One region of the Streptomyces sp. XD-27 genome, then DNA from elsewhere that is predicted to be linked to it. Evidence: riboswitches for the same ligand, from Rfam matches in the RefSeq annotation. Region 1 holds a riboswitch; each other region holds the start of a gene.

The links. A riboswitch is a leader RNA that binds a small molecule or an ion and turns the genes downstream of it on or off. The one in region 1 is predicted to bind cyclic di-AMP.
Region 2: it holds a riboswitch for cyclic di-AMP, as region 1 does, so the genes downstream of both, Q3Y56_RS15915 (M23 family metallopeptidase) here and Q3Y56_RS13320 (transglycosylase family protein) in region 1, are expected to answer to the same signal.
Region 3: it holds a riboswitch for cyclic di-AMP, as region 1 does, so the genes downstream of both, Q3Y56_RS02565 (C40 family peptidase) here and Q3Y56_RS13320 (transglycosylase family protein) in region 1, are expected to answer to the same signal.

What each region holds. Positions count from the first base shown of each region.
Region 1 is NZ_CP130713.1:3,170,660-3,174,634, reverse strand. It holds gene Q3Y56_RS13330 (cytochrome P450) at 1-258, shown strand, start outside; gene Q3Y56_RS13325 (transglycosylase family protein) at 372-1,475, shown strand; cyclic di-AMP (ydaO/yuaA leader) riboswitch at 1,732-1,885, shown strand; gene Q3Y56_RS13320 (transglycosylase family protein) at 1,893-2,603, shown strand; gene eno (phosphopyruvate hydratase) at 2,789-3,975, shown strand, end outside.
Region 2 is NZ_CP130713.1:3,732,340-3,736,314, forward strand. It holds gene Q3Y56_RS15910 (N-acetyltransferase) at 1-221, opposite strand, end outside; gene Q3Y56_RS15915 (M23 family metallopeptidase) at 381-1,508, opposite strand; cyclic di-AMP (ydaO/yuaA leader) riboswitch at 1,520-1,684, opposite strand; gene Q3Y56_RS15920 (DUF6227 family protein) at 2,081-2,860, opposite strand; gene Q3Y56_RS15930 (urea transporter) at 3,255-3,975, opposite strand, start outside.
Region 3 is NZ_CP130713.1:595,860-599,834, reverse strand. It holds gene polX (DNA polymerase/3'-5' exonuclease PolX) at 126-1,883, shown strand; cyclic di-AMP (ydaO/yuaA leader) riboswitch at 2,077-2,267, shown strand; gene Q3Y56_RS02565 (C40 family peptidase) at 2,272-2,763, shown strand; gene Q3Y56_RS02560 (pseudouridine synthase) at 2,756-3,430, opposite strand; gene Q3Y56_RS02555 (hypothetical protein) at 3,853-3,975, shown strand, end outside.

The DNA of each region.
Region 1 (3,975 bases):
CCCGAGCGCTTCGAACGGCCGGACATCCTGGACCTGGCGCGCGCCGACAACCAGCACCTCGGCTACGGCCACGGCATCCACTACTGCCTCGGCGCGCCGCTGGCCCGGCTGGAGGCGCGGACCGCCCTCGCCACCCTGCTGCGCCGCCTCCCGGACCTTGCGCTCGACGGCGATCCGTCCGATTTGCGCTGGCGCGGCGGGCTCATTATGAGAGGGCTGCGCACACTCCCCGTAACCTTCACCCCAGAAGGAAGTTGACGGACGATCAGCACCGTGATCGGGGCGTGACCTCCGCTACATCGGCTTGTGACTCGTGGGCGGCCGGATTATCTTTCAGCCTCAACTCAGCCGCCACTACGAGAGGTAACCGCATGCGCTCCGGGAACGGTAGGCACCGCCGCCCCCGTCAGGCTCCGGCCATCGTCGTCGCGGCGGGGGTGACCGGCGCGAGCATCGCGCTTCCCCTCCTGGGAGCCACCGGCGCACACGCCGCCGACACGGCCACGTGGGACCGGGTCGCCGAATGCGAGAGCGGCGGCATGTGGAGCGCCAACGCGGGCAACGGCTTCTACGGCGGCCTCCAGCTCACCCTCGACATGTGGAAGAGCTACGGCGGCACGTCCTACGCCCCGCGCCCCGATCTCGCCAGCCGCTCGCAGCAGATATCGGTCGCCGAGTCGATCCTGGCCGACCGCGGGCCGCAGGCCTGGCCCGGTTGCGCGCTGAACGCCGGGCTCAAGGACGGGGGCGACGCGCCCGAGGTGAACCCCGGCAGCACCGAGCCGCCCAGATCCGGGGCGGAGGAGCCGGACGGCGGCGACGCCGACTCGACGAAGCCCGCCGACGAGGACACGTCCACCGAGAAGCCCGATTCCGACTCCGGCTCCGACGACACGTCGGATGCGGACCGCGACCGTACGGATGGCGACGCAGACGGCAAGGCGCCCGAGGACGGCAAGGGCGACAAGGACGCTGACGGTGAGAAGGGCGACAAGGCCGACGAGGACGGGAAGGGCTCCACGGACCGTGCGGACGGCAAGGACCCGGAGCGGGACTCCGACTCCGCGCCCAAGCCGTCGGAAGACCCCGCGGACGGCCGTACGGACGACGGCAAGGGTGACGGCGGGGACGAGAGCAAGGGCGACGGCAAGGCCCCGTCCCCGGACGCCGGACGTACGCCGGAGCCCGGCAGCGGCAGGCACCGCGGCGCCCCGGACGACCGCGCCGACGACGGCGAGCGGCGCGGCGGGCGGCACGCCTCGCGCGGTGACCGCGACCGCGGCGCGAACCCCGCGGGCGACGGCCCGAAGCGCTACACGGTGCGCTCCGGTGACAGCCTGTCGGCCATCGCGGCCGAGCATGACGTCCCCGGGGGCTGGCCCGCGCTCTACGAGGCCAACGAGAGCCTCGTGGGCACCGACCCGGACCTCATCCACCCAGGTCAGCGCCTTGTCCTGGACGGCGGCGAACGCTAGTTCGGGGCATCTCGCCCGCCGTGCCGAAAATGAGACATGAGTCTCTTCGCATTGACGGGTGTGTCCGCCTTATCCGGCCTTAACAGGTCACGTCTGACCTGCGGAGATAGTGGTTCCCTGGGCGCAAACACGGCTGAGTTTCCACGGATGTTGGGGTTTGAGCTCACCCGGGAGCTGTGCTTACCGTCGTCACCGCTCGCCACCGCGGGCACCGCCGACCGACACGCCGAGTCCTGCCAACGGTCGGGGGGTTGTCGACGCGCAAGCGCCGAAGGCAGGAGCGGGGGACCCAGGATTGTGCGCCGGTCCGCCGGCTAGGGGTGAAGCCGGATGCGCGGCAGCGCATCCGGCCGGGCCACTCACACGCCCGAACCCGACAGCTCACCTCGCAGGCGTCGGTGAGGAAACGAACCAACCATGCTCAAGTCCAAGGGCAAGCATCGTCGTCCCTCCAAGGCCGCTCGCATCGCCACCCTCGCCGGTGTCACCGGCGCCGCGGTCGCCGCTCCGCTGATCGCCGCCACCCAGGCCTCCGCCGCGACCACCCAGCAGTGGGACCAGGTCGCGCAGTGCGAGTCCGGCGGCAACTGGTCGATCAACACCGGCAACGGCTACTACGGCGGCCTGCAGTTCTCGGCCTCGACCTGGGCCGCGTACGGCGGCACCGCGTTCGCCCCGACCGCCGACCAGGCCAGCAAGGACCAGCAGATCCAGATAGCCGAGAAGGTCCTGGCCGGGCAGGGCAAGGGCGCCTGGCCGGTCTGCGGCAAGAACCTGACCTCCGGCGGTTACGAGGGCGGCTCCTCGGCCACCACCCCGTCGCAGCAGCAGAGCACGCCCAAGGCCCAGCCGAAGCCGCGGACCCAGACCCAGCCGAAGGCGCAGCCCCAGCAGCAGGCCCCGCGACACACCGAGCGCCAGGCCCAGCCGGCGCCCACCACCCGCTCCCACGAGCGCGCCGTGCCCAAGGGCGACGGCGAGTACACGGTGAAGGCCGGCGACACCCTCTCCAAGATCGCCGAGGCCCGGCACGTCGAGGGCGGCTGGCACAAGCTCCACGAGCTGAACGACGACGTCGTCGCCGACGCCGACCTGATCTACCCCGGTCAGCGCCTGCACCTGAGCTGACCCGAGCTCTCCGGCGGGCCTTCGCCCCCGGACCACGGCCCGCGGGAGCCGGACGGGCTGGCATATCGACACGTACAGCCCGTCCGGGGGCTCTGCCGTCTCGCGGGCCGGGCGTCGGGCGGGGGCAGCCCGCCGCTGCCGTTAGGCTCATGCTGCAGACGCAGACCCACACGAAGGAGATCCTCGTGCCGTCCATCGACGTCGTCGTAGCTCGCGAGATCCTCGACTCGCGAGGCAACCCCACGGTCGAGGTCGAGGTCGGCCTCGACGACGGCAGCACCGGCCGTGCTGCCGTGCCGTCCGGCGCCTCGACCGGCGCCTTCGAGGCGCTTGAGCTGCGTGACGGTGACAAGAACCGCTACGGCGGCAAGGGTGTCGAGAAGGCCGTCCTCGCCGTCATCGAGCAGATCGGCCCGGAGCTGGTCGGCTACGACGCCACCGAGCAGCGCCTGATCGACCAGGCGATGTTCGACCTGGACGCCACCCCGGACAAGTCCTCGCTCGGCGCCAACGCCATCCTGGGCGTCTCCCTCGCCGTCGCGCACGCCGCCTCCGAGGCGTCCGACCTCCCGCTCTTCCGGTACCTGGGCGGCCCCAACGCCCACCTGCTGCCGGTCCCGATGATGAACATCCTCAACGGCGGCTCGCACGCCGACTCCAACGTGGACATCCAGGAGTTCATGATCGCGCCGATCGGCGCGGAGTCCTTCTCCGAGGCCCTGCGCTGGGGCACCGAGGTGTACCACACCCTCAAGGCGGTGCTGAAGGAGCGCGGCCTGTCCACCGGCCTGGGCGACGAGGGCGGCTTCGCGCCGAACCTCGACTCCAACCGCGACGCCCTGGACCTCATCCTCGAGGCCATCCAGAAGGCCGGCTACACCCCGGGTCAGGACATCGCGCTGGCGCTGGACGTCGCCGCCTCCGAGTTCTACAAGGACGGCGTGTACGTCTTCGAGGGCCAGGAGCGCACCGCCGCCGACATGACCTCGTACTACGAGGAGCTCGTCGCCGCGTACCCGCTGGTCTCCATCGAGGACCCGCTGTTCGAGGACGACTGGGACGGCTGGAAGACCATCACCGCCAAGCTCGGCGACAAGGTCCAGCTCGTCGGCGACGACCTGTTCGTCACCAACCCGGAGCGCCTGGGCCGCGGCATCGAGGAGGGCGCCGCGAACGCCCTGCTGGTCAAGGTCAACCAGATCGGCTCGCTGACCGAGACCCTGGACGCCGTCGAGCTGGCCCAGCGCAGCGGCTTCAAGTGCATGATGTCCCACCGCTCCGGCGAGACCGAGGACGTCACCATCGCCGACCTGGCCGTCGCCACCAACTGCGGCCAGATCAAGACCGGCGCCCCGGCCCGCTCCGAGCGCGT
Region 2 (3,975 bases), 560 kb from region 1:
GCGACCACCGTGTGGTCGACCCGGTCGTCGTCCTCGTCGCCGTCATCGTCCGGGAATTGCTTCGTCAGGGGCGGGTGGACGGGTGCCGGATGGAGGGAGAAGCCGGTCGCGGTCGCCGTGACCTCGTACACGGTGTCCGTGGTGAAGGAGTCGTCCAGCGCCGTGAGTTCGGCGTCGTCGGCGGGGGTCCCTACGCGGTACAGGTACGGGGGCGTCGTCATGGGCGGACCTTCCTGGCGATCGGGCAGCGGCTGGGCGACGGGCTTCCTGCCCCGGACAGACCGGCGGCCCTGGTGTCAAGGGGGGAGAGAGACCAGGGCCGTCGGCGTTCAGGGCGTGGGGGAAGGGGAGGAGGGCACGGGTGGGGCGTGCGGCCTCCGCTACGGGTTCTGGCCGTGCTCGCGCAGCCAGGCCAGCGGGTCGATCGGGGCTCCGCCGCCCGGTCGTACCTCGAGGTGCAGATGCGGTCCGGTCACGTTGCCCGTGGCGCCGACGCGGCCGATCACATCTCCGGTCGACACCGAACCCGAGGTCCGGACCATGGAGGACAGATGGCAGTACCAGACCTCCGTGCCGTCCTCCAGCGTGAGCACGATGCGGTAGCCGTACGACCCCGCCCAGCCGGCCTCGGTGATCGTCCCGCCGTGCACCGCCTTGACCGGGGTGCCGGTCGGGGCCGCGAAGTCCTGGCCCGTGTGGTCGGCCGACCACATGTCGCCCGCCTCGCCGAACGACGAGGTCAGGGTGTACGAGGCGAGGGGGAGGGCATAGGACGCGGCCAGCTTCGCGCGACGCTCGGCCTCGGCCTTGCGGGCGGCCTCCGCCGCCTTGCGCTCGGCCTCCTCCGCGGCCTTCCGCTCGGCCTCCGCCTTGGCGGCCTTCTGCTGCGCGACGTCCTTCGCCTTCTGCTCCGCCGCCGCCTTCGCCGCGGCCGCCGCCTCGGCCCGCGCCGCCGCCTCCCGCTGGGCCTCGTCGGCGGCCGTCTGCTGCTGCTCGGCCTGCTGCATGATGCGGGCGCGGAGCGCCTCGCCCGCGTCCGTGGTGCCGCTGGCCCGGTCCTGGGGGGTGAGCCCGGCCTGGGAGAGTGGAGTGCCGGAACCCCGTGTGCCGGTGCCGGAGGGGTCGCCGTCGGAGATCAGCGGCCCGATGACGGGAAGGTCCTTGGTGTCCGGGAGCGCGTCCTGCACCTCGTCGGCGACATGGGCCAGGTCCGGCATGGATATCGGGGCGTTCGGCCGGTCCTTGGCGGTCGCCATGCCGCCCGCGCCGACCGCCGCGATGACACCGACGCCGAGCACGGCGCCGCTGCGCGCCATGGTCCCGCCGCGCTGCTTGACGACCCGGTGCCTGCCGCGGACCGGGGCGACGGACTCCTCCGTGGGGTTCCACTCCTCCCACGGCTCGCCGTCGTCGGCGGCGCCGGGGGCGAAGACGGCGGTCCCGGAGGGCCCGGCTCCGCCGGAGGTTCCGTACGGTGCCTCGTCGAGGGCAGACCTGTTGGACGCCACCGGGGCGTACTCCTTTCCTTCCTTCTCGCCTACCGGGTTAGCTGACGGGTTCGGAGCAGGAAGGTCTCCTACGGGCCAGGTGCGGCCCGATTCACCCCAAGGTTGGTGGTTCCCCGGTTCCCTTGGTGTTGCTGGTGGTGCAGTGGTGGTGCGTAGGGATTCGGCGACGGCGCACGGTGCCGCCTCTGCGACGGCTGTGACGACCGCGCTGCGTTATCGAACGTTAATAGACCCGGCGACACGATTCCAAGCTGTTCCCCGGAATCCACGAACCTTTGACGCGCGCCAAACGGTCATTTGCGGGCAGGGTGGTGCGAGTTGCCGGTTCCACCGGCGCGCCGCGACGTCGTGTTCCACGTACACGCAAACCTGACACGCCTGATCGTGTGTCAATCGTTATGCCTGAGGGGTCACCTTCGACTACGCGACGTCACGCCCGAGGCGGCCGGCGCGGGGCGGCCCCGTCGAAGACGACGCCTCCGACGATCAGAACGGCCGAAATCCAGCGGGTGAAGCGACGGTTCCGGGCATCACTCGCGTCCGGCGTTCTGAGGATCAGGGCCGGCGCCGCGTCACAGCTCCACGCCGAGGGCCCGGGCCCGCCGGTCCGCCGCCAGCTCGGCCGCGGCCTCGTCGAGATAGACCTCGCACACCAGCCGCCCGTCGCTGGTCAGGTTGTGCTCCAGCTCCCACAGGCTGATCTCGTCCCCGCACGCCAGCAGGAACGCGTGCTCATAGAAGCGGCACCATGTCGCGTCCCGTCCCCCCGAGCGCCGCCGCGGCTTCGGCGCGAGCGCGATGTCGTGGGCGAACGCGGTCGCGAGCAGTTGCTCGACCTCCTCGCCCGGCCGGTCGGAGTTCTCCGCACGGCGCAGCACGCGCCGCGCGTGGTCGGCGGAGTTGTCGGCCACGTACGCGCGGGACATCTCCAGCGGCACCGTGGTGCGCAGCAGTTGCTCGGGCAGCCACACCGGGCCCTTCTCGAACTCCTCCCAGTCCTCCCAGCGGCCGCCGCCGGTGAGCTCGTGCACACGGCGCTCGGCGGTGGTGAGGGCCTCCTCGTCCAGGTACAGCTCGTACAGGAGGCTCCCGTCCCGGGCGGTGTTGTGCTCCAGCTCCCACAGCAGCCCGCTGCTGCCGTCCGGCAGCAGGAAGACGTGCCGGAACGTGCTGTATCCCACCGGTCCTCGCGGCTCGTTGCACTGGCGGCACGACCGCAGTTCGGTCTGGTGCATCAGGGCGTCACGCAGCCGGACGAGCTCCGTTTCGTCGAGCTCGAACGTGTTCTGAGCGCGGGCCAGCAGCCCGTCAAGATGCTCGGTGGGCGGCCCGCCGGCTTCTGCGTGTCCCATGTCTCTACTCCTCCCGGCCATCGACTCGCCGCGCCCCCGAAGCGACATCTCGCGACTTACCGTAGCGGCGTCGACACACCCCGCGTGCGGTGTTTGGCGAAGCCGTGGACCGCAGTTCCCTTTGCCCCCTGCTGCGGCACATGGCCGGGAATCATCACGCTTCGGGCTCGAGAGGCGACAGATCCAGCCACGGGTCAGGGGTCTGGCGCACGCTCCGTCGACGCCCCGGTCGGGCTGCCCTGGCAGGACCTCGCCGTCGCCCGGACCGCGTATCAGCGGGCGCGGCAGCGCGGCATCGGCACGCGCGTCGACCTGCTGTCGTAAGCACTCGTGCGGTAGGGCTTGTTCGGCAGCGCTCGCTTCGGCAGCGCTCGTTTCGGCTGCGCTTCCTCGTTCACACAGCGCGCCGGATCCGCGGAAAGGCCGGGACCGCGGCGATGAACAGCCAGGTGGTGATGGTGAAGGGCCAGGTGAGGGTACGTCCGCCGAAGGGCGTGAAGTAGGCGTTCAGTGCGGCCGTCAGCACGGTGGCGGCGGCCACGGCCACCAAGGCGTAGAGCGCGCTCGGTACCGTCCTCGCCAGGAACAGGGTGCCCAGGGCGATGGCCACCAGCACTCCGTTGTAGCCGTAGACGCCCACCGCGACCGCGCCCGGCGGGGCACCCAGCGCCCAGGCCACGAGCACCGCGACGGCGCTGCCCAGGACGGCGGCCAGACCCGGGCGGAGCCCCGCGACGAACAGCCCGACCAACATGATCGCGCCGACGTACCAGTGGGCCGAGAGGGCGACCTGGGAGATGTTGGTGAAGAACCCGTGCCACAGGTCGGTCCAGGTGTAGTCGGCGCCGGCCGTCGCCATGGCGGGCAGGGCGGCGGGGCTTCCGCCGTGCCAGACCCGGGTGAACGCCGGGGCCCCCATCACCGCCACCCCGCAGACGACGCAGAACGGCGCGGTCAGCGCCGGGAGCCTCCAGGGCGCCAGCAGGTTGGTCAGCGCCGAGTACAGCGGCACGCAGACGACGGCGCCGCCGACGGTCAGCACGTAGGTCGCGGGGTAGTGGCCCAGGAAGACGAACAGGGCCATGCCGGTCAGGCAGCCGCTGAAACCCTGCAGC
Region 3 (3,975 bases), 2.6 Mb from region 1:
TCCCGTCCGGGCTCCGGGCCAGGTGTCGTCCAGGCCCGGGTCGGGTGTCGTCCGGACTCCGAGCCAGGGTCGTCCGAGCCCCGGGCCAGGTGTCGTCCGGGCCCCAGCGGGGCACCCGTGGAGCCATGGTGCGGCCCAATGACGAGGTCGCGGCCCTGCTCCAGGAGTACGCCGACCTCATCGCGATCACCGGCGGCGACGCCTTCAAGGCGCGCGCCTACGAGAAGGCCGCCCGCGCGATCGGCGGCTACCACGCCGACGTCTCCACACTCGACGCCAAGGGCCTGCGCGAGATCCCGAACGTGGGGAAGTCGATCGCCGACAAGGTCGTGGAGTACCTGCGCACCGGCCACGTGTCCACGATCGAGGAAGTCAGGGTCGCGATCCCGGCCGGGGTCCGCGAGCTGATGACCATCCCCATGCTGGGCCCCAAGAAGGCCATGGCGCTCTACGAGGAGCTGCGCATCTCCTCCGTGGACGAGCTGCTCGACGCCCTCCACGAGGAGCGGCTGCGCGACGTCAAGGGCTTCGGGAAGAAGACCGAGGAGAACATCCTGCACGGCATCGCCCTCATGCAGAAGGCGGGCGGCCGCATCCTCCTCAACGCCGCCATGGACGTCGCCGAGCAGGTCGTCTCCGAGCTGTCGCGGGTCACCGGGTGCGAAGGCTGCACGTACGCCGGATCGCTGCGCCGTATGAAGGAGACCATCGGGGACATCGACGTCCTCGTCGCCGCCGACCGGTCGGCGGCGTTCATGGACGCGTTCAGCGGTCTGCCGTACACCGCCGAGGTCATCGCGCACGGCGAGAAGAAGACCTCCATCCGCACCACCAAAGGGCTCCAGGTGGACCTGCGGGTGCTGCCCCCCGACTCATGGGGCGCGGGCCTGCAGTACTTCACGGGCAGTAAGGCGCACAACATCCGGGTCCGCGAGATGGCGGTGCGCCACAAGCTCAAGCTGTCCGAGTACGGCCTGTTCCACGCCAAGAGCGGAAGGAAGATCACCTCGCAGACCGAGGAGGAGATCTACGACCGGCTCGGCCTGCCCTGGATCCCGCCGACCCTGCGCGAGGACCGCGGCGAGGTGGCCGCCGGGCTGCGCGGCGAACTCCCCGAGCTGGTCACCGAGGAGGACATCCGCGGCGACCTGCACACGCACACCGACCTCACCGACGGCCTCGCCCCGCTGGAGGAGATGGTCGCGGCCGCGGCGGCCCGCGGCTACGCGTACTACGCCGTCACCGACCACGCCCCGGACCTCGTCATGCAGCGGATGACCGACGAGAAGATGCTCGCCCAGCGCGAGCGGGTGCGGGAACTGGACCGCGAGCACCGCCGGATGCGGGTGCTGCACGGCACCGAGCTCAACATCGGCCCCGACGGGGACGTGGACTGGCCCGGCGACTTCCTCGAAGGCTTCGACGTGTGCGTGGCCTCGGTGCACTCGCACTTCAGCCAGAGCCGGGAGGCGCAGACCCGGCGGCTCATACGGGCCTGCGAGAACCCGTACGTCGCGGTCATCGGCCATCCGACCACCCGGCGGATCGGCAAGCGGCCCGCCATCGACGCCGACTTCGACGCGGTGTTCGAGGCGTGCGCCAGAACCGGCACGGCGCTGGAGGTCAACGCCCATCCGGAACGGCTCGACCTGGGCGACGAGGAGATCCTGCGCGCCAAGCGGTACGGGGTGAAGTTCGCGGTGAACTCCGACGCCCACGCCACCCCCCATCTGGCGTACATGCGCTACGGCGTGGGCACCGCGCAGCGGGGCTGGCTCACCCCCGACGACGTCATCAACACCTGGCCGCTCCAGCGGCTGCGCCGCTTCCTGCGCGAGGGCCGGAATCGATCACTCCACCAGGCGGATTCCACTCGTTCGTGAGAGAACAACTCCCGTTGCACGAAGGCACGTTCAGGCCCCTCGGTGAAGGAGTGCGGAGTCTCCCGTGGCATTGGAATTCCGAAATACGGCCGACGTGAAGAAGTTCACAGAAAGCCATCTCGGCTCTGAAGTCCGATGGTTGATGGTGCAGGATCTCCTCCCGGTACAAGATCCCGTCACCGAGGCGGGACCATCCGGGCGGACGCCGAGTCCTGCCGCCGCACCGGATGGCCGGACAGATACGCACAGCGGCAGGAGCGGGAGACCCAAGCACGGCGGACCACGAACACGGTGGTCCTTGGGGTGAAGCCACTTATGTGGCCGGGCAACTTCGCCGGCCCGAACCCGACAGGTCATCTTTCGCAGGCGGATGACGAAGGGCTTCGGCATGTCCGCGATTTCTCGCAAGACCGTGCTTCCCCGTATACCCGCGCTCATATCCAGGACGGGTCAGGTCTCGGCGCTCACCGTGGCGACCGTCACCGCGTCCCTGCTGGTCCCGGGTATGAGCTCCGACGCACAGGCGGCGACCTTGGGATCCAAGGCGCTCAAGATCGCCGCATCGAAGAAGGGCGCACCCTACTCGTACGGGGCAGCGGGCCCCAACCGGTTCGACTGTTCCGGGCTGACGCTCTATTCCTACAAGAAGGCGGGCAAGACGCTGCCGCGTACGGCGGCCGCCCAGTACAACAAGTCCCGGCACGTATCCTCGGGTTCTCGTAAAGCCGGTGATCTGGTGTTCTTCCATTCCGGCGGCAGCGTCTACCACGTCGGGATCTACGCCGGAAAGAACCAGATCTGGCACTCGCCCAAGCCGGGGAAGTCCGTCCGGCTGGAAAGGATCTGGACCCGCCAGGTGTGGTACGGACGGGTCAACTAGGCAATTCCGGGGCGGGCCAGGACCGCAGGGTGCGCCGACTGGTGAACCGGTGCTCGCGGCCGGTGACCGGGTCGGTGAACGCCAGCTCCCGGGCGAGCAGCTGCAGCGGTTCGCTGAAGTCGTCGGGGGCGGGATCGCCGACCACCGGGTAGACCGGATCGCCGAGGATCGGTACCCCGAGCGCGTTCATGTGCACCCGCAGCTGATGGGTGCGCCCGGTCACCGGGCGCAGCCGATAGCGGCCGAGCCCGCCCCGGTGCTCGACCAGCTCGACGCGGCTCTCGCTGTTGGGCGGGCCCGCCACCTCCCGCGCGGCCATCACTCCGCGCTCCTTGACGATCCGGCTGCGCACCGTCCGCGGCAGCGTCAGCCCGGGGTCGTGACGAGCGACGGCCTCGTACTCCTTGCGCACCGCACGGTCCTGGAACAGCGACTGGTACGTGCTGCGGTGCTCCGGCCGGATCACGAACATCACGACGCCCGCGGTGAGCCGGTCCAGCCGGTGGGCGGGGCTCAGCTCGCGCAGGCCCAGGTCCCGGCGGAGCCGCACCAGGGCGGTCTCGGTCACGTGGCGGCCACGGGGCGTGGTGGACAGGAAGTGCGGTTTGTCCACCACCAGCAGGTTCTCGTCGCGGTGGAGCACCTCCAGCTCGAAGGGGACCGGCACCTCCTCGCGCAGCGGCCGGTAGAACCACAGGAAGGCGCCGGGCGTGAAGGGGGCGCCGGGCGCGACGGGCCCGTCCGCCCCGACGATCCCGCCCTCGTCCAGCAGGGCGTCGACCCGATCGGGCCCCAGCGCGGGCAGCCGGTCGACCAGGTGGTCCCGAATCGTCGCCCAGTCCCCTTCGGCGGGCAGCCGCAGCCGGACCGGGTCGATGCCGTCGCGCTGCGGCAGGGGGCGGGCGGGGCGGTGGTTCTGCGTCTCATCGTGCTGCCAGCCTATGGCGTGCCCGGCCCTGGTCGGCCCGGCCGGCCCTTGCCCGGCCCGGCACCGGACCCCTGGGGCGGGGGTGGGCCGGGCCGCACGGGGTACTCGGAGGGCCCGACGACCCGGGCGGCGGGCGCCGGGCGGGTCCGGAAGGAGCAGCCATGCAGAAGGACACCCCCTCGCCGTGGGAGCACACCCCCTCTCAGGCCGAGGGAGAACGGGACGACGAGAACGAGACACCCGGCAGGAGGCTGCCAGGAACCGAGAAGCACCCGGACGTCCCG